DNA from 2 places in the Bacteroides sp. HF-4919 genome. Region 1 is predicted to be linked to the other one. Evidence: riboswitches for the same ligand, from Rfam matches in the RefSeq annotation. Region 1 holds a riboswitch; the other holds the start of a gene.
The links. A riboswitch is a leader RNA that binds a small molecule or an ion and turns the genes downstream of it on or off. The one in region 1 is predicted to bind thiamine pyrophosphate.
Positions count from the first base shown of each region.

Region 1 (15,622 bases):
ATTCGATCTTGCCGATGCGACGGAGGTTATCTTCCACCTGTTTCTGTTTGTATTTGATTTGTTCGGCGTAAGGCAATACCTGCCATTTGCATCCGCCGCATACGCCATAGTGTTGGCAAAAAGGAACGGCACGTATCGGCGAGAGTTCGTGAAACTTCACCGCTTCGGCCTCGGCATATTTATTCTTTTTTCTTTTGACTTGCAGATCCACCACATCGCCCGGCACTACGTAAGGCACAAAAACTACCAGGTCATTTACTTTTGCGATGGCTTTTCCTTCGGCAGCCACATCCGTTATTGTCACCTTCTCCAGCAGGGGAAGTTCTTTTTTCTTTCTAGCCACAATACTCCTTGAATTATATTAAAATGATTTCTTTATGTATAAAGCGTGAATATATAAAATCACCATTCTACGCCATATTAATAAAATCTTTCGCAAAAGTAGGTATTTTTTTTCGTATTTCTCTATATGAAGTGAAATAATGCAGATTGCAATGTCGAAATTGCATTTTGATAGAAAGTTTTTCATATAAAAGTTTTCTGGTTTGCGAAATATCCTTAGATTTGCGAACAGAAAAGAATCACAACTAATAACTTTAAAATCGTATTATGGACAAAAAAAGAGTTTATACCTTTGGTAATGGACTGGCAGAAGGAAAAGCCGGTATGCGAAACTTACTTGGGGGTAAAGGTGCGAACCTTGCCGAAATGAATCTGATCGGTGTCCCCGTACCTCCGGGCTTCACAATTACAACTGACGTTTGTACCGAATATTACGAGATGGGACAGGAAAAGGTCGTATCTCTCCTGAAAGAAGAAGTAGAAAAAGCCATTGCAAATATAGAGAACCTGATGCGTTCAAAATTTGGTGACGTAGAGAATCCGTTGCTGGTTTCTGTGCGTTCGGGTGCGCGTGCATCCATGCCGGGCATGATGGATACGATCCTGAACCTGGGTTTGAACGATGAAGTGGTTGAAGGCTTGACCCGTAAAACAGGAAATGCCCGTTTTGCATGGGATTCTTACCGTCGTTTCGTACAGATGTATGGTGATGTAGTATTGGGTATGAAGCCTGTTAACAAAGAAGACCAGGATCCGTTTGAAGCCATCATCGAAGAGGTGAAACATGCCAAAGGCGTGAAACTGGATAACGAGCTTGAGGTAGAAGACCTGAAAGAACTCGTGAAGAAATTTAAAGCTGCTGTAAAAGCACAGACCGGCAAGGATTTCCCGACTTGTGCATACGAACAGCTTTGGGGAGCAATTTGCGCCGTATTTAATTCATGGATGAATGAACGTGCCATCCTGTACCGTAAGATGGAAGGAATTCCTGACGAATGGGGTACTGCCGTAAGTGTTCAGGCAATGGTATTCGGTAATATGGGCGATGGTTCTGCTACAGGTGTTTGCTTCTCACGTGATGCTGCCACAGGTGAGGACCTTTTCAATGGTGAATACCTGATCAATGCACAGGGCGAGGACGTTGTTGCCGGAATCCGTACTCCGCAACAGATCACCAAGATCGGTTCCCAGCGTTGGGCTCAGTTGGCTGGTGTGAGCGAAGAAGAGCGTGCTTCGAAATACCCTTCTATGGAAGAAGCAATGCCGGAAATATATAAACAACTGGACGAATTGCAGACTAAGCTCGAAAATCACTATAAAGATATGCAGGACATGGAGTTCACCGTTCAGGAAGGCAAACTTTGGTTCCTTCAGACACGTAACGGTAAACGTACCGGTGCTGCCATGGTAAAGATCGCAATGGATCTGTTCCGTCAGGGAATGATTGATGAAAAGACTGCCCTGATGCGTGTAGAACCCAATAAGCTGGATGAATTACTCCACCCGGTATTCGATAAGTCTGCTTTGAAACAGGCTAAAGTGCTGACTCGCGGTTTGCCGGCTTCTCCGGGTGCTGCTACCGGTCAGATTGTATTCTTTGCTGACGATGCAGCCGAATGGCATGCTGCCGGAAAACGCGTTGTGATGGTTCGTATCGAGACTTCACCCGAAGATTTGGCCGGTATGGCAGTTGCTGAAGGTATTTTGACCGCACGTGGAGGTATGACTTCACATGCAGCCGTGGTTGCCCGCGGTATGGGTAAATGTTGTGTTTCGGGAGCCGGTGCACTGAACATCGACTATAAAGCCCGTACAGTAGAAGTGGACGGCGTGTTGCTGAAAGAGGGTGATTTCATCTCTTTGAACGGTAGTACGGGTGAAGTTTACCAAGGTAAAGTAGAAACGAAGGCTGCTGAGTTATCGGGTGATTTTTCCGATTTGATGAAGTTGGCCGATAAATATACCCGCCTGCAAGTACGTACTAATGCCGACACTCCGCATGATGCTGAGGTTGCCCGTAACTTCGGTGCGGTAGGTATAGGCCTTTGCCGTACGGAACACATGTTCTTTGAAGGTGAAAAAATTAAGGCTATGCGTGAAATGATCCTGGCAGAAAATGCTGAAGGGCGCCGCAAAGCACTGGCTAAGATCCTTCCGTATCAGCAAGCCGACTTCAAAGGAATCTTTGAGGCTATGGCCGGTTGTCCGGTGACCGTACGCCTGCTCGATCCTCCTTTGCATGAATTCGTTCCTCACGATCTGAAAGGACAGCAAGAAATGGCCGATACGATGGGGGTAAGTTTGCAATATATCCAGCAGCGTGTAGAATCACTTTGCGAACACAACCCGATGTTGGGTCACCGTGGCTGTCGTTTGGGAAATACGTATCCCGAAATCACACAGATGCAGACTCGTGCCATTTTGGGTGCCGCTCTTGAACTGAAGAAAGAAGGAATAGAAACACATCCTGAAATCATGGTGCCGCTGACAGGTATTCTTTACGAGTTCCAGCAGCAGGAAAGTGTGATCCGTGCCGAAGCAGAAAAGCTTTTCGAAGAGGTGGGAGACCGCATTGACTTCAAGGTTGGAACCATGATCGAAATTCCTCGTGCAGCTCTGACTGCCGACCGTATCGCTTCGTCTGCCGAGTTCTTCTCGTTCGGAACCAACGACTTGACTCAGATGACTTTCGGTTACTCTCGTGACGATATCGCTTCTTTCCTTCCGGTTTATCTGGAGAAGAAGATCCTGAAGGTAGATCCGTTCCAGGTACTCGACCAGAATGGTGTAGGCCAGTTGGTACGTATGGCAACCGAAAAAGGGCGTGCTATCCGTCCGGATTTGAAATGCGGTATCTGCGGTGAACATGGCGGTGAGCCTTCATCTGTGAAGTTCTGCCATAAAGTAGGTTTGAATTACGTTAGTTGTTCTCCGTTCCGTGTGCCTATTGCACGTCTGGCAGCGGCACAAGCAGCTATCGAAGACTAAATAGATTTCAGATAACTGGTTAGGCGAGGCTACCCGTGAAAGGGTAGCCTCGTTTTTTTATGGAAACAGAATAAGAGAAAGCAGAAGCAGGGGGAGTGGATAAAATGTAGAGTGAATATTTGTATAATTCAAATAAAAATATTTCCTTTATCTTATGAAACCTTACTTATTATATTTTTAACAAACTAAAATTACAGAATTATGAAAAGAAATCTTGTGTTTGTATTGTTTGCCCTTGTTTCGGTTGTGGGCTTTTCTCAAGTGAGCTGGAATGCCAAGGTGGGAATGAATATCAGTAATTATACCGGTGATTTTGACATGAATGCCAAAGTTGGATTCAAGATAGGCGGTGGTATGGAGTATGGATTTAATGAAATCTGGTCTTTGCAACCCTCTTTGTTCGTATCTTCCAAAGGTGTCAAGAAGGATGAACTGAGTGTGAATGCTGTTTATCTGGAACTGCCGGTTATGGCTGCGGCGCGTTTCAAAGTGGCCGATAATACCAATATTGTGTTGAGTGCCGGTCCTTATTTTGCTTGCGGTATCGGGGGTAATTCTAAAGTCGATTTAGGTAAAGGACGTTTGGAAGTTGATACCTTTGGCGACGACGGTCTGCTGAAACGTGGCGATGTAGGTTTGGGTATCGGTGTGGCCGCGGAGTTTGGCAAGATCATCGTAGGGCTTGACGGCCAGTTCGGATTTGTCGATGTAATGGACGACGTAAATGGTAAAAATCTGAATGTTTCGATCAGTGTAGGTTATAAGTTCTGAGAAACCGATAAATATTAAAATAGAGAAGCCGCTGTAAATCAACTACAAGCGGCTTTTCTTTTATATTCACTCAGCGAATAGTGGCGGAAATAGTTGTTTAATTAATGAATATACTATACTTTTGCGACCCGAAACAAAAGTGAAATAATTCTTTTGTTTGTTTTCAAAATAGGTACATTTAATTAAAACTACTAAGAAGATGAAAAAGATTGTATTGTTTTTATTTGTTGCTATTGCAACTTTATCTGTCAAAGCTCAGGACATTTACATGGGAGGTACCGTAGGTTTGTGGCGTAATGATGACGCTAATACTACTTCTTTCAAGCTCGCTCCGGAAATCGGATACAACCTGAGTGAACAATGGGCACTGGGCGTTGAACTCCAGTTTAACCATGATTATATAAGTCATAAAACGATTAATTCTTTTGCTATTGCTCCTTATGCACGCTTTTCTTATTACGAGAACAAGATTGTACGTCTGTTTATCGATGGTGGGTTTGGCTTTGCTACCACTAAGGTGAAAGATGGCGGAGATGCAATAAACGGTTTTGAGATCGGTCTGAAACCGGGTATTGCCATAAAACTGAACCAACATTTCAGTTTGGTTGCCAAATGTGGTTTCTTGGGTTATAAGGACGACTATATGAATAACAGCGGATTCGGCTTTAGCGCAAGTAGCGAAGACTTAACATTCGGATTCCATTACGAATTTTAATCAAATAGGTTTCAACGAAATAGGGTGGCTTCCCTTCATAAGGAAGTCACCCTATTTTATTTAGTCCGTTATTCTTTGGCTCAGTCCGCCATCTTTTTCAGTTTCTTGAAGTGTTCTATCACTGCCAGATAATCTCTGTCGGAACAGGCATCGAATTTACCCCACAAGTCTCCTAAAACCACTGCACCTCCGAATCCGAAATCCTTTACTTCCAGTATATTCTCCGGCGTGATGCCTCCCAAAGCCATTACTTTGCCATCGATGATTTTGTCTTTACCTGCCTGACGCAATTCTTCAGCCGTGTAAGGCGAGTTATATCCTTCTTTTGAGATACTGTCGTAAATCGGGCTCATAAACACATAGTCGTAAAAGTGTTTTTTGTTTTTCACTTCCTCCACCGAGTGGCAGGAACAACTGATATGCCCGGAGTAGTCATGCGGTTCTTTCGGGTTGCGGGCATTTAGGTGAATTCCCATCAGGTTGAATTCTTCTTTCAGGTAGAAGTGTTCATGGGTGACAATGCGTTTATGATATTTTTCCGGAATCAGTGTGAGCAAGCGTTCCGAATACATAGCCGGCGTTTCCGGTTTCCTGAGATGCAGAATATCCAATCCCTCTTCAAAGAGAGCAGTGATAATCTTATCTTCTTCTACAAAGAAAGTAGGCGTCGTTACTACGATAAGTTTCATTTCTGTTGTTAAACTGTTAAGTTTAGCAAAGTTAGTAATTAACTTACTCAGAAACCAACCTTTATAGTGAAAATATGTTAGATTGCAATGTCCGTAAGTCAATTGTCCATAGTTTGCCTGCCAGAACCTCGCCGAATCCGCAGATAATCTTCAGGACTTCGGTTGCTTCCACACTGCCCGTCACTGCCGGTGTTACTCCGACTACCCCTTTGGGAGGAGGAGGCATACGCAACATCTCTTTTTCATCCGGATAGAGGTCACGGTATGTTTTCCGTTGTGCCTCGCTCCCGTAGTTAAAGACAGAAACCTGTCCCTCGAAACCACAGATGGCACCGTATACATAGGGTTTTCCCAACTCTACACAGACGTCATTTATCAGATATCGGGTGATAAAATTATCGCATCCGTCCACTACGATGTCGTACTGCCTTATCAATTCACGGGCATTGTCTTTGCTGAGCCGTCCCGGACAGGCATTTACCTCTATTTCCCGGTTCAGGGCACTGAGCCGCAGTGAAGCGCAAATCGCTTTTAGGTCTCCCACCTCTTCTTCCGTATAGAGCACCTGCCTTTGCAGATTGCTGAGGCTTACTTCATCGTTATCCACCAGTCCGATGGTACCTACTCCTGCACCCGCCAGATAGAGGGCGATGGGAGAACCCAGTCCTCCTACGCCCACAATCAATACTTTGGCAGCTTTGAGTTTTGCTTGTCCTGCTTCTCCTATTTCCGGAAGCATGATTTGCCTGTTGTATCTTTCCATGATTCGTCTTTATCGTTAGCATTGAGTCAGGGTCAGTGCCGTGTCCCAGTCTTTGTAAACGGGTATCCGCCCCAGTGAACGCAGTGCGGCATCCACTTCCACGGCTTTCCGTTCGTCGCTGACATGAAACTGCTCCAGTGCCTGCGGATAGGTAAAGTAGCCTCCCGGTTCCGTTTTACTTTCGGCGCTCATGGTAGTCACCCCGAGCGTAGCCATGTGGTTACGGAACTCTGCGCTTTCGCGGGTAGAGTAGGAGATATCCACATCGTGGTCGAAGATGCGCATGGCAAAAGTCACCTGTGCCAGTTCCCGGTCGTTCATCACAACATTAGGTTGGAAACCTCCGTTCTCCGAGGGGCGCATCCGGGGGAAGTTGACGCTATATTTCGTTTTCCAGTAGTGCTTTTGCAGATAGCGCAGATGGTAGGCCATCATTGTGACATCCGTGCGCCATTCTTCCAGACCGATCAGTACCCCCATGCCTATTTTGTGTACACCTGCTTGTCCCATACGGTCAAAACCATTGACACGCCACTCAAATTTCGATTTCATGCCACGGGGATGATACACATTATAATTGGTTTTGTTGTAAGTCTCCTGAAAGCAGATGACTCCATTCAGTCCGGCATACGTAAGCCGTTCATATTCTTCTGCTCTAAGTGGCATTACCTCAATTTGCAGATTAGAGAAATAAGGCTTTGCCAGCAGGAGGGCCCGTTCAATGTAATCTACTCCTGCTTTGGCAGGATTTTCGCCTGTTACTAACAGCAGATTTTCGAACGGAGCCAGTTTCTTGATCGCTTTGTACTCGTTTACCATTTCCTCTTCCGTAAGGATGGTCCGTTTCATCGGATTATTGTGGTTAAAGCCACAGTATACACACGAGTTTGTACAAGAATTTGTAATATAGAGTGGAACGAACATCGAAATTGTCTTTCCGAAGCGTTCCAGCGTATATTTCCGGCTGAGACGCGCCATAGTCTCCAGATAGGGGGCGGCAGCCGGCGAAATCAATGCCATAAAATCGTTTACATCGCAATGTTCCTTTGACAATGCGCGGCGCACATCGGCGTCGGTTTTGGAATAGATGATTTTAGTCGTCTCTTCCCAGGAAATCTTTTCTAATTCATCTGAAAACATTTTATTTTTTCTTTTTATTCTTCTGATTTATTTTCTTCAATGTGTTCCGCACAGTCGTTTTTACAGCGGTCGAATACAGTTCCGTATCTGTGCTTTCCAGTATGGTCCGCAGTTCGTTGAGCAGTTCGGGTTCGTGCTTGCACAGGTGGTAGGCCATTCGGACGGCTAAGGATTGCACGCCTATGCTTTCGTGGCGAGACAGCATGCAATCCAGACAGAAGTTAAGCAATTCAACCGATGGGATTTCTTCGGCGGGAGCATGGTAGAGTATGGAGAGAAGCAGGCGCTTGGAACCATCGTGTTTGCAGGTCACCAGCCTTCCGGTCAGTTCTTCCCGGAGCGGGGCGAACCAATCGGGGTATTGCCTGCAAAGTTTATCGCATACCCACAGTGCCCGCCAGGAGACCAATCGCTTCTCGTCTGTCGTCAGATGATAGAGGGCCTCAAAGTTCTCCGGCTGCCGGCGGATCTCCTCAATGATCCGGTCTATGGATAGTTCGGAGATGGGTACATCCAATGCTTTCCGGTATTCGTCTGTTCTTTCCATGACAGTTGGTCTTATTCTTGTTTTTTAGTTTTCTTCAAATCCCGGCTCAGTCGCATTGCGCAGAAGTTCGGTCCGCACATGGTACAATATTCTCCGTCCGTGTGTCGTCCGGCATGGAAATAAGAGAATGCGCGTTCCGGGTCGAGCGATAAGTCGAACTGGTCTTTCCAGCGGAATTCATAGCGTGCTTTGCTCAACGCATTGTCCCGTACCTGGGCTCCCGGATGCCCCTTGGCCAGGTCGGCTGCATGGGCGGCAATCTTATAGGTGATCACTCCGACGCGTACATCTTCTTTATCGGGCAATGCCAGGTGCTCCTTGGGCGTCACGTAGCAGAGCATGGCTGTTCCGAGCCAGCCTATTTGTGCCGCACCGATTGCAGAGGTGATGTGGTCGTATCCTGGTGCAATATCCGTCACTAACGGGCCGAGTGTATAGAACGGGGCATTGTGGCACTTCTCGATCTGACGTTCCATGTTCTCGCGGATTTTGTGCATCGGCACGTGTCCGGGCCCTTCGATGAAGGCTTGTACGTTCTTTTCCCAGGCGCGCACCACCAGTTCGCCCATGGTATCAAGTTCGGCAAACTGTGCCTCGTCATTGGCATCGTGGGTGGAACCCGGCCGCAAACCGTCTCCCAATGATACCGCTACGTCATATTGTGCCAGAATATCACAGATGTCGTCAAAGTGTTCGTAAAGGAAACTCTCGCGGTCGTGCACCAGGCACCATTTACTCATGATGCTCCCGCCGCGGGATACGATTCCGCAAAGCCTCTTTTCCGCCAGGTGCACATTGTGCCGGCGGATTCCCGCATGAATGGTGAAGTAGTCCACTCCCTGCTCGCACTGTTCTATCAGTGTGTCGCGATACAGTTCCCAGGACAGGTCCTCTACTTTGCCGTTTACCTTTTCCAGTGCCTGATAGATGGGTACCGTACCCACCGGAACCGGGCAGTTGCGTATGATCCATTCCCGTGTTTCGTGTATGTTTTCTCCCGTTGAAAGATCCATCAGCGTGTCACCTCCCCATTTGCAGCTCCACATCGCTTTCTCCACCTCTTCGTCGATGCTCGACGTGGTTGCGGAGTTACCGATGTTGGTATTGATCTTTACCAGAAAGTTACGGCCGATAATCATTGGTTCGGCTTCGGGATGATTGATGTTGGCAGGCAGAACCGCCCGTCCTTCGGCTATCTCCCGGCATACAAATTCAGGAGTAATGTGAGTATCGATACCCAGTTCCTCACAGTTCATGTTTTCGCGGATAGCCACATATTCCATTTCCGGAGTGATGATACCTTGTTTGGCATATGCCATTTGGGTGATATGTTTCCCGGATTTGGCCCGGTAGGGCAGTGCGATGTGCTCAAAGCGGAGAGGGTCGAGGCTTTTGTCGTCCCGCCGCATCCGTCCGTATTCCGAACTGATCTCCGGAAGTTGCTCTACATCCCCCCTTTTCAGTATCCATTCTTCCCGTAGCCGGGGGAGACCTTTTTTCAGGTCAATCTCTATGTCCGGGTCACTGAAAGGTCCGCTTGTATCATAGATATATACGTGTGGGTTGGGAGTTATGATTTTTTTCTCTCCTTCGAAAGTGGTGCTGGGCACTTGCTCTACTTTCCGCATACCTACGCGGATTTCGGGGAAAAGTTTTCCGGACAGGTATACTTTCTCGGAGCGGGGGAATTTTATTCTTTGTTCCATAAATTCGTTATTAGAGGTGGGACTGTTTTTTTATTCGTTTAAAAATGCCGTCAGCGGTGAACTTGCTTCTGCCACCAATCCGGTAGTCTGCATGCCGAGTCCTGCTTCATAGCCCATTCGTCCTGCTTCGACTGCCTGCTTGAAGGCCTTTGCCATTTCTACCGGGTTGCCGGCTACGGCAATGGCAGTATTTACCAGACACGCCGATGCTCCCATCTCCATCGCTTCTGCCGCATGGCTCGGCGCACCGATTCCGGCATCCACTATTATCGGGATACCCGCCTGTTCGATAATGATGTGGATGAATTCTTTGGTCTGCAAACCTTTGTTGGTTCCGATCGGTGCTCCCAACGGCATCACTGTGGCCGCTCCCGCCTCTTCCAGTTGTTTGCAGAGTACCGGGTCGGCCTGGCAATAAGGCAGTACCACAAATCCGAGTTTCACGAGTCGTTCGGTTGCTTTCAGAGTCTCTACCGAGTCGGGCAGCAGATAGCGCGGATCCGGGTGTATCTCCAGCTTCAGCCAGTTGGTCCCGAAGGCTTCGCGTGCCATTTGTCCGGCAAACACCGCTTCTTCTGCATTGCGCACTCCCGAGGTATTGGGCAGCAGTTGGATGTGTGGATGCACGATATGTTTCAGCATGTCGTCTTCCGAATTCTCCATGTCGATACGTTTCATGGCCACTGTTACCATTTCGGTGCCCGAGGCCAGTATCGATTGTTCCATCAATTCGTTTGAGTTGAACTTTCCTGTTCCCAGGAAGAGGCGGGAGTTGAATTCACGTCCCGCAATAATTAGCTTTTCCATTTCTGATTTTGTTTTGAGCTCACCACAGATTACACGGATTTTCACAGATTAATAATTTATTTTACTGAGAGTTAAATTAAAGAATCTGTGAAAATCTGTGTACTCTGTGGTGAGTTCGATTCATTTCCTTATATGTTTAGAATCCTTCTTGTTTCTTCTACCGGGTTCGGCGCTTGCAGGATGGCTCCTGAGAGGGCGATGCCGTTTACGCCTGTTTTCATGATGGCAGGGATATCTTCCGTTACGATGCCTCCGATGGCGACTACCGGAATCCGGATGCCGCATTCATCCATTTGCGATAAAATAGAGGTATATCCTTCGAGTCCCAGTACGGGGCTGAGGTTCTTCTTGGTTGTAGTAAACCGGAACGGGCCGATGCCCAGATAGTCGGCACCGGCGCTGAAGTGCATTTTCACGTCTTCAAAAGTATTGGCTGTACCTCCGATGATGAATGCTTCGCCCAGGATTTTTCTGGCTTCGCTGACAGGCATGTCTTTTTTGCCCAGATGCACTCCGTCCACTTCCAGTTTTTGGGCGAGTTCCACATGATCGTCAAGAATCAGGATGGCCCCGTGTGTCTTGCAAAGAGGTTTCAGCTGCCGGGCTACTGTTTCCACCTCTTCCGGAGATGCCTCTTTCATGCGCAGTTGTATCCATTTGCATCCTCCTTCGAGGGCCATACATGCCGATTCGAAATAAGAGTATTTCCCGGTCTGGTGAGTGATAAATTGCAGGCTCAGCATGATTTATCCTCCACAGGCTGCTTTAATCACAATCAGGTTGTCATTCTCGTGCAGGCTGAATTCGTTCCATTGCGGACGTGGGATCATTTGGTTGTTCACAGCGATGGCAATGCCGTTTTCGGGAAGTTGCAATTGCGTGGCAAGCCCGGTGATGGTGCTTGCGGTAGTTTCCACTTCTTTGTTGTTCACTTGTACTTTCATATTCGTATATGTATTTATAGATAAATGAAAGTAAATACAAAGAGAGTGCATGCGGAGAGAAACGATAAGAAGAAATACACAATCCCTTCGGCAGTACTAACTGCATCAGGTTCTTAGGGTATGATCTCAGCCACCGGGTGGCACCCCTTTGTCTTTACGGGAGCAAAGTAAGTGAAAAAGGAGATAAGAAAAAAGTAAATCAGGGATTATTTCACCACGGAGTAGGCAGAGAGTGGTGCAGAGGAAACAAAAGACGCAGAGGACACCAGAGTCAAATTCGTTCTTTTCCCGAATTTGAAACTCTGTGTCCTCTGCGTCCTCTGTGGTGAATACTTCTGAATTACAGTCGTTTTTCCACTACATCCCAGTCGATGATCTCCCACAGTTTATTTACGTGGTCGGCCCGTCGGTTCTGATAGTCGAGATAATAAGCGTGTTCCCACACATCGAATCCCAGTAGCGGTTTTAGTCCGGCACGCACCGGGTTGCTTCCATTGGCTTCTTTGGTGATATGCAGTTTCCCGTTTTTATCCACAGACAGCCAGGCCCATCCCGAACCGAACAATCCTACGGCAGCCGCATTAAATTCTTTCTTGAAGTTCTCAAAGCTTCCGAAGTCGCGTTTAATGGCTTCTCCCAACTTACCTTCCGGTTCGTTTTTCGCCGGTTTCGGTGCGAATTGCAGGAAGTAGAGTGTGTGGTTCAGCACCTGTCCGGCATTGTTGAAGATGGCTCCGTCGGGAGCCGAAGCTACGATGGCTTCTACTGTTTTTCCTTCAAATTCGGTGCCCGGAACGAGGCTATTGAGATTGTTTACATATGTTTGAAGATGTTTACCATAATGGTAATCAATGGTCTGCTGACTGATTACAGGTTCCAGCGCATTGTTTGCGTACGGAAGTTTAGGCATTTCGTAAGTCATGGTTGTAAATATTAAAGACATTAATAATGTATTCATAAATTCAAATCTTTTATTTCATTTCTATAAATATATAACGGGATATAGGGCCTAAATGTTCGGAGTTGTCCAAACTTTCCTCTATCTTTGCCAGTGAATAGAGATTTAACAGATAAATTTTATGCCCGACTATATCGAAGAACTTAATGAAAGCCAGCGTGCAGCGGTGCTCTACGGTGATGGTCCTTCACTGGTCATTGCCGGTGCCGGTTCCGGAAAGACACGCGTACTTACTTATAAGATAGCCTATCTGCTCGAGAACGGTTACAATCCCTGGAACATCCTGGCACTGACTTTTACTAACAAAGCCGCCCGTGAGATGAAAGAGCGCATTGCCCGGCAGGTGGGCGAACAGCGTGCACGGTATCTCTGGATGGGTACATTCCATTCGGTGTTCTCCCGTATTCTTCGTGCCGAGGCATCCCACATCGGGTTTACGTCACAGTTCACCATCTACGACTCGGCGGACAGCAAGAGCCTGCTCCGTTCCATCATCAAGGAGATGGGGCTTGACGAAAAGACCTATAAACCCGGCAGTGTACAGGCTCGCATTTCCAATGCCAAGAACCATTTGGTGTCTCCTTCGGGCTATGCTACCAACAAGGAGGCTTACGAGGCAGATGCTGCGGTCAAGATGCCTGCCATACGCGACATTTACAGCCGTTACTGGGAGCGTTGCCGGCAAGCCGGAGCAATGGATTTCGATGATTTGCTGGTCTATACCTATATTCTTTTCCGCGATTTTCCCGAAGTGCTGGCGCGCTATCGTGAGCAGTTCCGTTATGTGCTTGTCGACGAGTATCAGGACACCAACTATGCGCAGCACAGCATTGTGTTGCAGCTCACTAAGGAGAATCAGCGTGTTTGTGTGGTGGGTGACGATGCGCAGAGCATCTACTCTTTCCGGGGAGCCGACATTGACAATATTTTGTATTTCACCAAGATATATCCCGACACAAAAGTCTTCAAGCTGGAGCAGAATTACCGTTCTACCCAGACCATCGTCCGTGCAGCCAACAGCTTGATCGAAAAGAACGAGCGGCAGATCCCCAAAGAGGTTTTCTCCGAGAAAGAACGGGGGGAAGCCATCGGTGTATTCCAAGCCTACAGCGATGTGGAAGAGGGCGATATCGTGACCAATAAAATCGCTCAGCTGCGTCGCGAACACGATTATGGCTATTCTGATTTTGCGATCCTTTACCGCACCAATGCCCAAAGCCGTGTCTTCGAGGAGGCCTTGCGTAAGCGGAGCATGCCTTATAAGATTTACGGCGGCCTCTCTTTCTATCAGCGTAAGGAAATAAAAGACATCATAGCTTATTTCCGTCTGGTGGTCAATCCCAACGACGAAGAGGCGTTCAAGCGGATTATCAATTATCCGGCACGCGGTATCGGTGATACTACGGTGGGGAAGATTATCAAAGCCGCCACCGACAACAATGTCAGCCTGTGGACTGTGCTGTGCGACCCCATCACTTACGGACTTACTATTAATAAAAATACACACACCAAGTTGCAAGGCTTTCGTGAACTGATCGAACAGTTCATGACCGAGGTGGCGGAGAAGAATGCCTATGAAATAGGTACGGCAATCATCCGCCAGTCCGGTATTATCAATGACGTCTGTCAGGACAATTCGCCCGAAAACCTGAGCCGCAAAGAGAACATCGAGGAACTGGTGAACGGTATGAATGATTTCTGTGCCATGCGTCAGGAAGAGGGGAACACAAATGTTTCACTGATCGACTTTCTCTCCGAAGTATCCCTGCTCACCGATCAGGATTCCGATAAGGAGGGAGATGGTGAGAAGGTGACTTTGATGACGGTGCATTCTGCCAAAGGGCTGGAGTTCCGCAATGTATTTGTGGTAGGGTTGGAAGAGAATCTCTTCCCCAGTGGCATGGCGGGCGATTCACCGCGCGCGATGGAAGAAGAACGCCGCCTGTTCTACGTCGCCATCACCCGTGCCGAGGAACACTGTTTCCTCTCGTTTGCCAAAACCCGTTTCCGTTACGGAAAGATGGAGTGCGGCAGTCCCAGTCGGTTCCTGAGGGATATCGACACCCGCTTCCTGCAACTTCCGCAGGAGGCAGCTTTAGGCCGTAGCGTTGACGAAGGAGCCGGCCGTTTCCGCCGCGAAATGGAGGAGGGATACTCCCGCCGTCCGTCTGCCGAGCGTTTTTCTGCCCGTCCGTCTGCCGACCGTCCGCAGCGTGAACGTCCGAAGGAGCAGATCATTGCTCCGACCGTCCCCCGTAACTTGAAGAGGGTGAGTGGTACCACGGTATCCCCATCGGTAGCTCCCGGAGCCGGCATTACAGGTGTACAACCCGGGCAGACCATTGAACACGAGCGTTTCGGCATAGGTCAGGTGATTCGTGTCGAAGGTTCGGGCGACAATGCCAAAGCAACGATCCATTTCCGTAATGCGGGCGATAAACAGTTGCTGCTGCGTTTTGCGAGATTTAAAGTAATAGAATAATTATTCACCACAGAGTAACACAGAGTTCACAGAGGAAGAATTTAAGATCTTTCTATAAACCTGGAAAATAAAAACTCCGTGTCCTCTGTGTCCTCTGTGGTGAACCTTGTAGTTGACTATGATAGATTTTACCCAATTTCCCTCTCCGTGCTATATCATGGAGGAAGAATTGCTGAGAAAGAACCTCAGTCTGATAAAGAGTGTGGCCGACCGGGCCGGAGTTGAAATCATCCTTGCTTTCAAGTCTTTTGCCATGTGGCGTTCATTCCCTATTTTCAGGGAATACATCGGACATTCCACGGCAAGCTCCGTCTACGAGGCGCGCCTGGCACTCGAAGAGTTCGGCAGTAAGGCACACACTTATTCTCCGGCTTATACCGAAGCCGACTTTCTGGAAATCATGCGTTGCAGCAGTCATATCACGTTCAATTCCATGGTGCAGTTCCACCGGTTCTACCCGATGACCGTAGCCGGAGGCAGTGACATTTCTTGCGGCATTCGCATCAATCCCGAATATTCCGAAGTGGAGACCGAACTCTATAATCCGTGCGCTCCCGGCACCCGTTTCGGCATCACTGCCGATCTGCTGCCCGAACAGTTGCCGCAGGGGATCGAGGGTTTTCATTGCCATTGCCATTGTGAATCATCTTCGTTCGAACTCGAGCGTACTTTGCAACATCTTGAAGAGAAGTTCTCCCCGTGGTTCTCTCAGATAAAGTGGCTCAACCTGGGAGGCGGACATCTGATGACCCGTAAAGATTATGATACCG
Region 1 covers NZ_JAHKNF010000003.1:222,741-238,362, forward strand. Annotated here, with positions in the region: gene rlmD (23S rRNA (uracil(1939)-C(5))-methyltransferase RlmD) at 1-343, opposite strand, end outside; gene ppdK (pyruvate, phosphate dikinase) at 610-3,330, shown strand; gene KO473_RS07040 (porin family protein) at 3,532-4,101, shown strand; gene KO473_RS07045 (outer membrane beta-barrel protein) at 4,301-4,816, shown strand; gene KO473_RS07050 (thiamine phosphate synthase) at 4,897-5,505, opposite strand; gene KO473_RS07055 (HesA/MoeB/ThiF family protein) at 5,567-6,268, opposite strand; gene thiH (2-iminoacetate synthase ThiH) at 6,284-7,408, opposite strand; gene KO473_RS07065 (hypothetical protein) at 7,410-7,955, opposite strand; gene thiC (phosphomethylpyrimidine synthase ThiC) at 7,967-9,661, opposite strand; gene KO473_RS07075 (thiazole synthase) at 9,692-10,468, opposite strand; gene KO473_RS07080 (thiamine phosphate synthase) at 10,597-11,211, opposite strand; gene thiS (sulfur carrier protein ThiS) at 11,215-11,412, opposite strand; TPP riboswitch at 11,478-11,570, opposite strand; gene KO473_RS07090 (superoxide dismutase) at 11,753-12,370, opposite strand; gene KO473_RS07095 (ATP-dependent helicase) at 12,492-14,852, shown strand; gene nspC (carboxynorspermidine decarboxylase) at 14,971-15,622, shown strand, end outside.

Region 2 (15,622 bases), on a different contig from region 1:
GAGCAGGAAGAGGTTGAAAAGAACCTGTTTGTGCCGAACGACTTTTTCGAAGGTTCGCTGGAAGACTTCTGGAAGAAGGTACCCAGTCTGGATGCTGACTTCGAAGCCCGCCGCAAGGTGCTCGAAAGCGAGAATAAACATTGGCGTTTCGTTGCCAAGCTGGAAAACGGTAAGGCATCCGTAGGCTTGCAGGAAGTGGACCGCAACCATCCTTTCTACGGACTGGAGGGCAGCAACAACATCATCCTGCTGACTACCGAGCGCTATAAGGAGTACCCGATGATGATTCAGGGATACGGTGCGGGTGCCGGAGTGACAGCCGCCGGTGTGTTTGCCGACATCATGAGTATTGCAAACGTATAAAAAGAAGCTTATGAAACACATCATCATACTGGGCGATGGAATGGCCGACTGGTCTGTGAAATCGTTGGGAGGCAAGACGCTCCTGCAATATGCAAAAACGCCTTATATGGATAAACTGGCCCGCATGGGACGGGTCGGACGGTTGGTGACCGTAGCCGACGGGTTTCATCCGGGAAGTGAAGTAGCCAACATGTCGGTTTTGGGATACAATCTTCCGCAGGTATACGAGGGGCGCGGGCCGCTCGAGGCCGCCAGTATCGGTGTAGATCTGCAGCCGGGCGAGATGGCGATGCGTTGCAACCTGATTTGTACAGAAGGGGATATCCTGAAGAACCATTCGGCCGGGCATATCACCACGGAAGAGGCGGATGTGTTGATTCAATATCTTCAGGAGAAGTTAGGTGACGACCGGGTACGGTTTCATACCGGTGTGCAATACCGCCATTTGCTGGTGGTGAAAGGGGGGAACAAGCAGCTGGACTGCACTCCGCCGCACGATGTGCCTTTAAAGCCTTTCCGTCCGCTGATGGTGAAACCGCTGGTGCCGGAGGCCGAAGAGACAGCCGGCTTGCTCAACGAACTGATCCTGAAGTCGCAGGAACTGCTGAAGGATCATCCGCTGAACCTGAAGCGGATGGCCGAAGGCAAGGACCCTGCCAACAGTATCTGGCCGTGGAGTCCGGGTTATCGTCCGCAGATGGAACGTCTGTCCGATACATTTCCGCAAGTGAAGAGGGGAGCCGTAATCTCGGCTGTCGATCTGATCAACGGTATCGGATATTATGCCGGACTGCGCCGCATCGCGGTGGAAGGGGCGACGGGACTGTACGACACCAACTATGAGAATAAGGTGGTCGCCGCATTGGAAGCCTTGAGGACGGATGACTTTGTCTATCTGCACATCGAAGCCAGTGACGAAGCCGGGCACGAAGGTGACGTGGCACTGAAGTTGCGGACCATCGAGAACCTGGACAGCCGTGCCGTAGGCCCTGTCTACGAGGCGGTGAAGGATTGGGACGAACCGGTGGCCATCGCCGTATTGCCCGACCATCCCACTCCTTGCGAGCTGCGCACGCATACCAATGAACCGGTACCGTTCTTCATCTGGTATCCGGGCATCGAACCGGACAGCGTACAGACCTTCGACGAGATAGCAGCCGTGGAGGGCAGCTACGGACTGATGAAGGAGGATGAGTTTATTAAAGAGTTTATGAATCATTAGCGAATACGGTTCACCACAGATTACACGGATTAACACAGAACTTTTAATCTTAAATATCAACGATCTATATTATTAATCTGCGAAAATCTGTGTAATCTGTGGTGAAACGGAAATGAAACATTTAGCGCATAATCATTATAAAAGTATCTATGAAATATTATAGCACAAACAAGCAGGCACCGCTTGCTTCACTTGAAGAAGCAGTGGTAAAAGGGCTTGCTTCCGATAAGGGCTTATTTATGCCCATGACCATCCGGCGTTTGCCGCAGGAGTTTTACGACGAGATAGACAGCCTTTCTTTTCAGGAGATCGCATATCGGGTGGCGGATGCCTTTTTTGGCGAAGATGTCCCGGCGGAAATATTGAAAGAGATCGTTTATGACACATTGAATTTTGATGTTCCGCTGGTACAGGTTAAGGACAACATCTACTCACTGGAGCTTTTCCACGGTCCCACGCTTGCCTTTAAGGATGTGGGCGGACGGTTTATGGCCCGTTTGCTGAGCTACTTTATCCGTAAGGAAGGCCGGAAGCAGGTGAATGTGCTGGTGGCTACCTCCGGAGATACGGGCAGTGCCGTGGCCAATGGCTTTCTGGGAGTGGAAGGCATCCATGTGTATGTGCTCTATCCGAAGGGAAAGGTGAGCGAGATACAAGAAAAACAGTTCACTACGCTGGGGCAGAACATCACGGCACTCGAAGTGGACGGCACTTTCGACGACTGTCAGGCGCTGGTGAAAGCGGCCTTTATGGATAGTGAACTGAACGGGCGGTTGTTGCTGACTTCGGCCAACTCCATCAATGTGGCCCGTTTTCTGCCGCAGGCTTTCTATTACTTCTACGCTTACGCACAGCTGAAACGGGCGGGGCGGGCAGCGAATGCCGTCATCTGCGTGCCGAGCGGAAACTTCGGAAACATTACGGCAGGCTTGTTCGGCAAGAAGATGGGGTTGCCCATCCGGCGTTTTATCGCTGCCAATAACAGGAATGACATTTTCTATCAATACTTGCAGACGGGGCAGTACAATCCTCGTCCATCGGTTGCTACCATTGCCAATGCGATGGATGTGGGCGACCCGAGTAACTTTGCCCGTGTACTCGATCTGTATGGTGACTCGCATGCGGCTGTCGCAGCCGAGATTTCCGGTGCGACGTATACCGACGGGCAGATCCGTGAGACTGTGAAAACCGTATGGCAGGAGACCGGCTATCTGCTCGATCCCCACGGTGCATGCGGCTTCCGTGCCTTGGAAGAGGGCTTGCAGCCGGGTGAGACAGGTGTCTTCCTGGAGACGGCCCATCCGGCAAAATTCTTGCAGACGGTTGAGGCCATCATCGGTACTGAGGTCGAGATACCTGCCAAGCTCCGGGCATTTATGAAAGGTGAGAAGCAAAGCTTGCCGATGACGAAGGAGTTTGTCGATTTCAAGAGCTACCTGCTGGGCAGGTAGAAACCCACCCCTGAGGGCACAGAGTGACACAGGCGATTTATGTCATGGATTATTGACGTACATGCTCTGTGCCTCCGGTGGTGAGAAGGGCTTTTCCCACAGCCGCCGGCCTTTTCCCCGGATGGAGATGCCGGTGGGAAATCGTCTGTGAAAACGGCCTCAGGAGTACTTCTGGAGGGGGCGAAAAAAGTCCCGGGACTTTTCGAAAAAACTCTTAGGACTTTTTGGAAAAAGTGACGGGACTTTTGGATGAAAGTCCCGCCTCTGGTTTTGCCTGCGGGTGTCTCCGGATCCGCTTCCGTGCGCCTGCGGGTTTTCTTCGTCCCGCACGTGAGTGAAAGCCGGTTCTTGTGTAAAACTAAATAACTGGAATCCGCTTCCCGCTCCGGGCTTTATCGCCCTCCTTTTCCCGAACTTTCCGCCGCCTCTTTTGTTGTACCCCAATAAAACCAACCCCTCGTGTATGATGAAGAATAAAAAAGTGGAGGCCAATCTGAGCATGGTGGTGTCCAAAACCTTTAGCGGATTGAATATGAATGCGTTGAAATACCTGCTTCCCGTGTGGGTCAGCCCTCTTTCGGGAGTGACCCTCCGGTGCGTGTTTGCCGCCGTTGCTTTTTGGATCATCGGAATGTTTGTCAAGCCCGAGACTTCTACCCGCAAAGAAAAGATCTACCTTTTCCTCCTTGGTGCGTTGGGCATTTACGGTTTTATGTTTCTCTATCTGGTGGGGCTGAGTAAGACGACCCCCGTCTCCAGTTCCATTTTCACCAGTCTCCAGCCCATTTGGGTGTTTGTCATCGCCGTCGTCTTCTTCAAAGAGAAAATCAGCGTCCTGAAGGTTGCCGGCATCTCCCTCGGACTCGGCGGGGCCATCCTCTGTATCCTGGCACAAAAGAGTGACGACTTGGCTTCGGATGCCCTGACGGGGAACGTGCTGTGCCTGTTGAGTTCGATTGCCTATGCCATCTATCTGGTGGCGAGCAACCGTATCCTGAAATCGGTCGGGATGTTTACGGTGCTGAAATATACCTTTGCCGGAGCGGCCTTTTCGAGCATTCTGGTCTCTGCCATCACCGGTTTTCACGCACCGGTATTTTCCGGACCGGTGCATTGGTTTCCGCTGTCCGTTCTCCTGTTCGTCCTGATTTTCCCTACGGTCGTCAGTTATCTGCTGGTGCCCATAGGACTGAAATATCTGAAGACTACCGTAGTCGCCATTTATGGTTATCTGATTCTGATGGTGGCTACCATCGTTTCCCTGTTGGTCGGGCAGGACCGCTTCAGCTGGGCGCAGACCATTGCCATCGGCATGATATGCATCAGTGTCTATCTGGTCGAGGTGGCCGAAACGAAGGAGAAACCTCTCAGTAATTCAGATAAACCAGGTAGTCTCCCTCCGCATGGATCGTGAATTCGTCACCTGTCGCCTCGTTCAGTGTCCCTTGCCACCAGTTGTCGAAGTCGCTGAGCGGGTATACCAATCCCTCTCCTCTGAGTCCGGTGGCACCGAAGTTAAAGACAGAAACCTGTTGTCCGGGGCGTGATTTGAAAGTGTTCCGTCCCGATGCGGGGACAAACATGCCATGATTGGTCAGCATCGTCACCTGTGCTCCCACCTTCATATAATCCACCAGCAGGCTGATGTTTCCCAATGTATGGTCTTCCCGTTTGCCGGTTGCGCCTACAAGGATGATCACCTTCTTGCCTTGGTCCAGCAGGAAATGGACCGCTTTGGTCTGATCGTTCGTCTCCTGGTCGTCTATTTGATGGAATATTTCCCTGAAACGGTCTTTATTCTCCGCCGAGAGGGAGTCCCCGTCACCGATGATGGCATTCGGGATGAATCCCCGGCGGATGTGTTCATCGGCCGATCCGTCACAGCATACCACATAGGGAGCCATGATCAGCATGGTTTCAGGCATGGAGTGGGTTGGATATTCGCCGTTGCCCAGTATCACGGCATCCATATCGATATCATTTACTTTCATAGTGCATCATTTGTTTCCATTTAAAGTAGCCAAAGATAGCAATTATTGAGTAAAGTCCGTAAAGGGCGGATGTGAAATAAAGCTCTTTGTAAATGTAGAGTCCGCAGCATACCACGTCGACCAGTATCCATGCCCACCATTGTTCTACGTATTTGCGCGCCAGCATCCACATGCCGATGATGCTCAGTGCCGTGGTAAACGAATCGAGCCAGGGTACGTTGCTGTCCGTGAACCGGATCAGTATCCAGGCAATGCCGAGGAAGGCTGCTAAAAATACCGCGGTCAGCGGAAGATACCTTTTCAGCGGAGTATGTGTGATGGGGAGTTCGGCTTTCGACTCCCGGCCGGCACCCCGCATCCAGACAATCCATCCGTAAACGGCCGCCAGCAGATAGTAGATGTTGATTCCGAAGTCGGCATACAGTCCCGCCCGGTAGTAGACGAAGATGTAGATGGCAGGCATGATGATGCCCGCTATCCAGAGGTAAATGCTGGCACGGTATTCCAGCCAGAGATAAATCAGCCCGATCAGGGTACCTGTGATTTCGAGGTAGTTCATGGCTTAAAAGCGGATGGAAATGTTACCCATTACATTCGTTCCGGCCTGTGCGGCGTAGCCGGCATAGTTGTAGCGCTCTACCTCTCCTTTTACTATCTTATAACCGCTGCCTGCATATCCGTTGTTTTCATACTCGGCATTGAAGAGGTTGTAGATGGTGAATCCTGCCGTAACCGACTTTACGTGAGGGAGCTTGAAGGTGTAAGCCAGGTTGAGGTTGCTCACGAAATAGGCGTTTAGCGTCTGGTCAGCCTGTCTGGCATTGCTCATGTACTGCTTGCTGACGTATTGCGATTGCAAGGCGGCCTCGAATCCCCGGTAGCTGAACGAGAAGCGGTTGTTCAGGATCAGGTCCGGCGAGAAGGCGATCGGTGTATTTCCGTGGCTGACCTCGACCGGATTCTTCCATTCGTCTTCATACAGCTTTTCGGTGAAGTTTTTCACCCGGTTTTTGCTCAGTGTACCGTTGATGTCCCACTGGAACCATTGGCAGGGCTTCACACCCAGCATCAGTTCCACTCCCATCCGGTAACTGTCGGGCACGTTGCGCGCCATAGCCTCGCCTATCTCGTTCAGCTCTCCGGTCAGTACCAACTGGTCTTTGTAGTCCATATAGTAGAAGTTGGCCCCGGCGCTCAGCCAAGTGTTCCGGTAGGTATATCCCAACTCATAGTCGAGCAGTTTTTCCGCCTTTGGATACTCGTCCGCGTTGCCGTCGGTATAGTTGTTCCGTGTCGGTTCCTTCTGGGCGATGGAGAACGATGCATAAACCCGGTTGTTGGCGTCTATGTCCCAGTTCAGCCCGGCTTTCGGGTTGAAAAAGTTGAAGTGATCGTTTACCGCCAGCTTTTGCAGGGCGTCCGCGTTGTAGTCAAACTTATCGTTGTCGCCGTTTATCTTATAGTTGATGTAGCGGTATTGCAGGTCGGCGTATGCATTGAGCCCCGCCACCAGGTTATAGTTAGCTTTCAGATAGAGGTTGCCGTCCGTCTTCTTCGCTTTATTCCGGTAGTATTCGTGGTCGGGGAGCAGTTCGCCGATGTAATTTTTCACCCAGATCACCCGTCCGAAGTGCCATCCGTCATAATGGTTCAGCGCACCTCCCAGTGAAGCGTTCAGCTTTCCGTTCTGGTAATTTACCGAGAACACGCCGCCACCGAAGTGGTTGTCCATCTTCTTCTGACGGATCAGGTCGCTCTTGTCCACCTCTTTGCCGTCATGCATGAAAGGTGGCAGGTGATACTCTTTCAGTGTCCGGTCCTCCTTATACTCCTGATAATATCCGTCTCCTTTCGTATAATGGAGTGCTGCGTTCAGGTTCCATTCCGGCGAGAAAGTGTGGTTCAGTAAGAGCTGGTAGTTCATTTGCAGATAGTTGTCTGTCTGGTCTTTGTAGAAACGGATGTTGCCGTCATCATCCGTGTACATGCCGCACGAGTTGAAACGTCGTCCGTACTTCTCCATTTCTTCCTTGCTGGCATAATTCCAGGCATGATACGTTTTCTCTTTTCCGCCGAAAGTGATGAACTTCACCGAAGTGTTGTCGGCGAAATATCCCCCCTGTGCATAAAAAGAATAAAGGTCTACCGAAGCCCGGTCGATGTATCCGTCCGTACCGATGTTGGACAGGCGGGCATCGAAGGCCCAATGGTCGTTCAACAGTCCGGTACCGAATTTTACCGTTTCTTTGTGCGCATTGAAGGTTCCGTACGAAGCATTCAGTTCGGCATACGGCTTCATCGAAATCCCCTCCGTCTGCATATTCACGCTGGCACCGAAAGCACCGGCACCGTTGGTCGAAGTTCCCGCACCGCGTTGCACCTGTATATCCTTCACCGATGAGGCAAAGTCGGGCATGTTCACCCAGAAAAGCGTATGGCTTTCGGCATCGTTCATCGGAATGCCGTTGGCGGTGATGTTGATACGTGTCCCGTCCGTTCCGCGCACACGCAGGGTGGTATAGCCGATGCCTGCCCCGGCATCACTGGTGGTCAGTGCCGAAGGTGTCATACTGAGCAGATACGGGATATCTTGCCCGAAGTTCTGCTTTTTGAGTTCCTCTTTCGACACGTTGGTAAATGCTACGGGAGTCTTCGAAGTGGCACGTGTGGATACTACCTGCACCTCTTGCAGGTTTACTACTTTCAAGCTGTCTGTCTCGCCCGCTTGCGCGAAGACGCTTGCTCCGGCTATCAGGCAGCCGGCAAAAATCATCTTTTTCATGTTGCTAATTTATTTTTCTCTACGCCGGCATTACCCGGATCAGGTCAAAGGGTATGTTCTCAGCCCGTCATGTTAAGGCACCCCTACTCAGTGAATCGGTGGCAAATTTACGCTTTTTGGGTGTGTTAAGCAAGAAACACTTCGCTATTTGATAAAAACATTGTAGCTTTGTCTGCTGTTATTAAATGAAAAACTTCTAAAATTATACTATTATGCTACTATTCTTTCAAGCCGCGCAACAAGTGGCAGACTCTCTGCAGGTGGCGGCCGATAAGCTTGATCAGGCCATTGCACAGGCCGATGGGCTGGATAAACTGGCTCTGGTTACCCAGCAGTTGATCGATTCGGGTATACAGGCCGGAGGTCACATTCTGAAGGCTGTGATTGTTTTTCTGGTCGGGCGTTTTCTGATCCGGATGCTGAACCGACTTGTAAAGCGTCTTATGGATAAGAGAAATGTCGATATCAGTATCAAAACTTTTGTAAGGAGCCTCGTTAATATCCTTCTCACCGTATTGCTGATTATTTCCGTGGTAGGTGCATTAGGAGTGGAAACCACTTCGTTCGCCGCTCTGCTGGCTTCTGCCGGTGTGGCTGTCGGTATGGCTCTTTCGGGCAATCTGCAGAACTTTGCTGGCGGACTGGTCATCCTGCTGTTCAAGCCTTATAAGGTGGGCGACTGGATAGATGCACAGAACGTCTCTGGTACTGTCAAGGAAATCCAGATCTTCCACACCATCCTGACCACTGCCGACAATAAATTGATTTATGTCCCGAACGGTGCACTGAGTAGTGGGGTCGTGACTAATTACAGCAATCAGACAACCCGGCGGGTAGAGTGGATTGTCGGTGTGGATTATGGTGAAGATTATAATAAGGTTGAGAAGGTGGTACGTGAGGTGCTGGCTACCGATAAGCGTATCCTGGATGATCCTGCTCCCTTTATAGCTCTCCATGCCTTGGATGCGAGTAGTGTGAACGTGGTGGTCCGTGTCTGGGTGAACAGTGCCGATTATTGGGGAGTATATTTCGATATTAACAAGGCGATTTATGCTACATTCAACGAACAAGGCATTAACTTCCCCTTCCCTCAACTTACGGTTCATCAGGCACCCAACTGATAATTCATGCAAAAAGGGTGGCTACTTCGTCGGAGGTAACCACCCTTTTTCAAGATTTATATTTAACCGATTAACACACTCCAAAATCTTCTGTCGGATCATACGTGTTGTCTGTGATGCCTAACAGATGGTTTATCTCTCTCCGCTTATCCAAATCCTTGAAATAGGTTTCCACCACTTTGTAAAGATCGAAACTGAATGTAGACCCGGCTGCCATATCCAATGACTCTACCATCTGTTCTACTGCCTGGTGGATTCTTTCTTGATCGATCAGGTGCAGCTCATTACTGTGAATAAGATATTTTTCCATAACCGTTGTTGTTTTAAATTTCTACAGATAAAACATTCTGAAAGAGGATAAGGTTCAATCTGTTTTTTCTTATCTTTGCGGTCTCTGTATTTTGCCTTAAATCTTTAAGTGGGGAATATTCGATAATGAATCAGTTCTTAGACTTTGACCAGAAACTGTATTCCGATCTACTATCCGAAGCATTTATTATCCACCGGATATAAGATTTACAAGGTTACGGGAATTAAAGCAGGGGGATGCCTGTTTTACCAAAATTTATTCTGTTCGGCATTGTATTCAAATCCGGCCGATCCCAGTTTGCCAATCAGTGTTTCTTTATTGACATTCATATCGTCACATAGTTCATCGAGCGATTTGTAACAATCGCGGAGTTTCATGTTGATGACGCTGAACAACATCATCGGGTCTTCTGGAAGTTCCATAATCATTCTTTTTTAAATGGTTGCAAAGATACGGTAACTCTGTTTATTCTGCAAGAAGAGCCCTTGTTTATTAGAACCATGAAAGGCATCGGTCTTTATTTATCAAAATAGTGGCATAATATCGGATTACCTACTGTGGTCAATACAGGCTCTTTAGACACCTCACCTGTCTGTATGTCCAGAGAGTAGATACCTTTCGCTTTAGTCGAAGAGTTACCTATCAGCACAGTTCCTTTGTAGAGGGCAAGCATGACTCCGAAACCATTGGAAAGGTCGAGTCCCTTGATCTTTTTCATGGACCGGTCGTATAGGTTTATTTCTACAGCGAGATCGGCGATGGCGGTATGTCCTTGTTCTCCGGGCTTGTAGTAACCGGGCATATTGATATAAGCATATGCTTTTCCATTGGTTACATACCGGATGGCAGAGATAAATCCCGCAGTTTTTTCTTCTCCGCTGATGTCAGCTCCCGTAATGGTCCAGCGATACGTTGGGTCGAACTCAGTCTCTCCTGCCTTGATACGCAATATGCCGGCATTATGACCTTTGACCATGCCAAAGGCACCGACACACGAAATATAGATATCCTTTTTTTCATCCATGAAGATTGAATAGCGGTCAATCGGACGGGTAGGCATGGAGATACCACTGGTTTTGTCTGTAATCATTTTCAGTAGTTTATCCGTTTGAGTGTCTATAATGGCAATGTCGCTGTATGGACGGTCCTGTGGAGGAACCCATCCGCCCACCATCTGGCTGAGGCCTACGTATAAAAGTCCGTCGCGCAACAACATGGCAGAGGGGTCCGGATTATTGTCGGACACTCCGAGAGAAGACAGATCGATCTCTCCCTTCTGGACCATGGTGATAGGGTTGAAAATAGCGATCCTGCCCAGTCCCGCCATAGATAGGTAGGCTTTTTCAGCAGAAGCGAAAACAATATTGGTGGCCGAAGAGTTGGGAGGCAATTTCATTGTTCCTGTCTTTGATAACCGGCCGTTGACTCTTGTGTATTTCACCAGTTCGTTTTTACTGTCACCCATGTATCCCGGGAATACAAAGATGTCGTTTCCTTCAATAACCGGATATGCTCCTCCGTAGGGAATGGGAATTCCGTTGTTATTGTTGGTATTCTGCGGAAATTCATCACGGATCAGCTGCAGGTAAGCGGCTCCCGTCATACCATCGGGGTTGGGCAGAATAGTTGCCAGGGCGATGTTAGCATTGTCGGCCGGGACTTTAGGGTCAGGATCCTTTTCGCATGCCGAAAATACAAGTGCAGTACCGGCAAGTGCCAGTGTCAGATTTCTAATCTTCATAGTTCTCTTGGTTTTTAAATAAATAATCTTGTTTCATTTCAATACATATCTCAGCCTTACTCCCCAATTGCGTCCGGGTAGAGGACGGTTGAATTCGGACATCATCCGGGCATTAGTCAGATTGTTTATCCGTGCTGTGATGATGAACCGTCCGTTCATGAAGCTATGCTCTATTCCGACGTTGGCAGAGAAGGTGCGTGGTATTCTTCGCTCTTGGAACCGGCTTTGTTCAAAGTCGTAGAAATACTCTTCAACGAAAGAACCGTCCGCAAAGATGCGGGTATTCTGCATTTTGCCTCCGAACAGATTTTCTTTATGAAATTCCAGTCCGGCGTTTGCCAGAAGATAGGGGATGTTAGGCATCCGGCTGCCTTTGGTCGGGTTGGGGACATGAGTGTTCGGTTCGAACTTTCGTACATCCCGCAAATCCTGATAGGTCATGTTGCAGTAGCCGTAAAGCCAGTGGGTAAGGTCCGCTTTCACCTCTACTTCTGCTCCCAAAGTGCGCATTTTTCCGAAATTCTGGTATTGCGATTGCAGATAACCTCCGGTAAACCGTATCATATTCTCGAGATACCCATAAAAAGTGTTCAATTCCAGTTGAAGATTACTGGCAGACTTTCCGGTACGGTCGAACAGGAACCCCAGATTGATGCTTGTGTTTCGTTCCGGGAGCAGATTTCCGGAAGGAGCGACTGCATATCCATCGCCCAAAAGTTCACTTTCGGTAGGCAGGCGTACGTCATATCCAACCGAAAACTTACCCATGAAGTCCGGAGTGAATCTGTAACGGAGGGCATTGCTGATACCGAAATCCCGTTTCAGCATGTCTACTTTTTCTGCTTCCGATGACATAATGCTGCTCATGTGAGTATTCATGCCGTATGTATAATACTTCACGTTAAGTGAATTCAGGAAAATATCATTGTTCGTGCGGAAATCGTATCCTATTCCGGCAATCCAACTCATCATCGTACTTTTGAAGTTGGTTTTATAACCGACAACTTTGTCCTTCAGGTCATCCTTAGGATGTCCGGATGCATAACTGAACAGTGAGTTGAAGTTTACAGAATGTTTGTTGTTGATAACGTAGTTCAGGTGTAACTTGTGGGTGATTGTATGTTTCTCGTTTCTGGCGTTTGAAGCCCATTTGCCTATTTCCCCTCCATATTCGGATACGGCGGGGTAAGTGGTACCGTCCCAATTGTACCGATATGCGGCGGTATCCACCATATGAAATACCGTATAAGCATAGGCCAGATTCGATTCCATATCGAGCCCTTCGACAAGAAAGTTTTCTTTCTCCAACTTGTTGGCAAAGAGGAAAGCGTCAGAGTAAGTGTGGGCTTTTTCAATATTATATTCGATTCCTTGGATTTCTTTGAAAGTGTGCATAAAGACAGGTTCAAACTCAATCAGGTCGAACCACCATTTACGTGCTTTCAGACTACCTGCAACAGCTAACTTTTTAAATTTATCGTGGTTACGTTTAATGACAAGCCCCTCTTCGAAGGGAGATTCCATCTTATAGTTGTTGTCAGAATAGGTATAGAATCCCCCGCCTCCGAATTCCAGTCCTTTAGAAGCGATATTCCGTTTGGTTACCAGTGAAAGCTTGTGGGTATTGAAACTTTCGATGCTGTAGCTGGCATCGAGGTACTTGGGCGGATACTCCCTGATGACAATGTTTACAGCTCCGCCTACGGACGATCCGCCAAACCTTGCGGGTACCACTCCTTTGTAGATTTCAATTCGGTCGATCATCTCCACGGGTATGTCATTAATGTCGATGAAGTCCGAATTATCATTCATCGGGCTTCCGTCAATGAAGAAACCGATTCGTTTCCCCTCCAGACCGCGTACCGATACCCGGGACGCACTGCCTACACCTCCTGTGTTACGGATGGTTACACCTACGGTTTTCGACAGGACATCTTGCACATTGCTGACCGTCCCCTGTAGTTGTTGCATGCTGATTACCGACATAGGCATGGCCTGCTCGCGCAGTTGGCGGGCTTCACTTTTGGCTGTGATGACAACTTCACCCAGTGACTGAGTTTCCGGTTCCAGGCGGATAACCAGCTTTTTACCTTTGGTATTCGGAATCGTTATTTCCTCTTTCCGGGTGTGATATCCCATAAATGAAAAAGTGACCGAATAACGTCCCGCAGGAGCTTCGATGAGGAACTCCCCGTTTTTATCCGCCGAGACGCCTTTCTTCAGTGCTTCTATATATATGTTGGCACCCGGGAGTATTTCCTCGTCATTGGTGTCGATGATGACTCCGCTCAGTTTGCCCGGTTGTGTTTGGGCCGGGAGGCCGCTGCACAGTGAGAGCAGAGTGATGATGAAAACACAGATTTTATTTCTCATATCCTGTTCTCCTTATTTAGATGATTGTTGTTGGAACTTCATATGTACTATCCGGGACGATTTCCGTAAAGATGGGAATAGTGGGAGCATCACTTTGAAGAACAGAGGCCATCGTTTTTTTAAGCGGTCCATATACAGGTATTCCTTAATCACGTGTAGTCCCGGATACCAGTCTTCCATCTCATATACGTTGTCTGTTCCCCATCGGAATGGTGCGTTATACTTCTTTACGTCCGGATGCCATTTGTAGTTACGGGCTGTCCATGTATTAATTACGTCGAATGCCATTTCCGCATGGTGGAAGCGTTGCCCGATCCGGTAAATTAACTCTCTGATATCTTCTTCTTTGAAGTACATCATCACTCCTTCCGATATGATCAGCAGAGGAAGACCTCTGGGAACAGAGTTCATCCATGAATCATCGAACATCGACCGGGCGATCATTTTATAATTATCCGTTTCCTTGAAGAAAAGTTTTCGTAACCCGATGGATTCTTCTACGTCGATGTCTAACCAAAGGCAATTGTGCAATGGAAGTCTTTTGTAGCGTGCATCCAGTCCGCATCCCAGATTTACGACGGTAGCTCCCTTAGGGTGTTTCGACAGGAAGTCGAGGATGATTTCGTCCAATACGAGGGTACGGGCAATTGTGCCCACCTGCGAACCTTCCGAAACTTTGTCTTTCGAAGAACTTGCCAGTTCGATTCGGTGGAGTATATCTATGGCATAAGGGTCTTTGATAGCGCCGTTGGGTTTTACTGTTTCTATAGCCCTTATTCGCAAGGTTATAAACAGAGTTTCGGGAACTCCTGATAAATTTACTTTCATGTTTAGTTTCTGCTTTTATATTTCCGGTTGTTGTTTATTATTCGTGGAGAATTACCTATTAATGGGGATTGTGCCGATAGGTGGCTTATTGTAATTTTGTATCTACTCTCCAATTGGAGACAAAAGTAGAGCCTTACCGGCTTTTACTGCTTACGCGAAAAGGAACTTGACTTTAACTTAAAGGAATAATGATGGCAACTCGGTTAATGAAACATGATTTGCATGAAATGATGCTGGAATGGCCCGTACAGAATCTGGCGGGAGAGAGCCGGACAGAAAGAAATAGTTATCGGATTGACAATGGGTATCTGAAGGCGACATTCGAAGAAATATGTACTCCGTTTTTTTCGATTATGGAACATCATATATCATGTGAGGAGTCCATTGAGATGTATGCACAGGCCGATGAATATCATGCTGTTTGGTTTTGTGCCGCTTTAGCCGGGCACGTCACTTGCTTTTACGACCCTATTACCCGGAGTGAGGAGTGGAACAAAGGAGATGCCAATCTCCTGCAATGTGACGGGATAGACTCATGCGTCTGTTTCCCTAAGCATACGCCGTTTCACATGATGGAGATTATGCTTTCCAACGATTATATCCGTGAACTTGCCGGACAATATCCCGATCTGTTTGGTAATGAAGATATCGAAACCATTTTTTGTGATAGACTCTACAGGGCATATCGGACAAATCGCCCTTTTTGTACCGGTATTTATAAAGCGTTGAGTGATATCAAGCTTTCACAGCTGAATGGGAATATGGCACTTATGTATGTGGATGCCAAGATTAGGGAAATTCTTTCGCTTTTTCTCGCACGGCGGGGAGGAGAGGAGTGTCTTCATTGTTCGTGTTCTGTCGGGATAGAGTGTGATAAGATCCATCATGCCAAGGCCATTATTGAGCAGGAGTATCTCAATCCCCCTTCGCTTCATCAGTTGGCATTGCGGGTAGGTACCAACGAATGTACTTTAAAACGAGGTTTCAAAACGGTATTTGGTACCACCGTGTTCGGTCATATCTTTGATTATCGTATGGAGATAGCCTGTCGTTATCTGCTGGATAGCAGTAAGACGATACAAGAGATCGGGGCATGTGTCGGTTATGAATATCATGCCCATTTCTCTACGGCCTTCAAACGGAAGTTCGGACTGACCCCTCTGGAATACAGGTGCAGCCGTTTGGGCGCCTCCTGAGGTGACGACGGGATTGTCGTCCGACGGAATAAATGGTAAAAGCGTTTGAGAAAAACTTCCTTTATCAGCAGATTTACACGATAATATCATTGGGATAAATCCGTATATGAAGTCTGGGCTGTGAAAGTTTGCGCGGGTTTTGCTCCCTTTGCTTGTTCAGACTTTGACGGCAGAAACAGCCAGCATCATAGGCCGTCTCAATTCCTCTTCCATATCCTTGATCTGTTGCAGCATCTCTTTAGTC
Region 2 covers NZ_JAHKNF010000009.1:201,957-217,578, forward strand. Annotated here, with positions in the region: gene thrA (bifunctional aspartate kinase/homoserine dehydrogenase I) at 1-363, shown strand, start outside; gene KO473_RS16310 (cofactor-independent phosphoglycerate mutase) at 374-1,585, shown strand; gene thrC (threonine synthase) at 1,735-3,036, shown strand; gene KO473_RS16320 (DMT family transporter) at 3,503-4,450, shown strand; gene KO473_RS16325 (thiamine diphosphokinase) at 4,404-5,027, opposite strand; gene pnuC (nicotinamide riboside transporter PnuC) at 5,014-5,586, opposite strand; gene KO473_RS16335 (TonB-dependent receptor) at 5,590-7,809, opposite strand; TPP riboswitch at 7,808-7,904, opposite strand; gene KO473_RS16340 (mechanosensitive ion channel family protein) at 8,022-8,930, shown strand; gene KO473_RS16345 (hypothetical protein) at 9,001-9,240, opposite strand; gene KO473_RS16350 (DUF4250 domain-containing protein) at 9,486-9,662, opposite strand; gene KO473_RS16355 (hypothetical protein) at 9,758-10,981, opposite strand; gene KO473_RS16360 (TonB-dependent receptor) at 11,015-13,354, opposite strand; gene KO473_RS16365 (class I SAM-dependent methyltransferase) at 13,367-14,182, opposite strand; gene KO473_RS16370 (helix-turn-helix transcriptional regulator) at 14,371-15,378, shown strand; gene KO473_RS16375 (bifunctional 2-polyprenyl-6-hydroxyphenol methylase/3-demethylubiquinol 3-O-methyltransferase UbiG) at 15,535-15,622, opposite strand, start outside.
Region 2: another riboswitch for thiamine pyrophosphate. It lies ahead of KO473_RS16335 (TonB-dependent receptor); the one in region 1 lies ahead of thiS (sulfur carrier protein ThiS).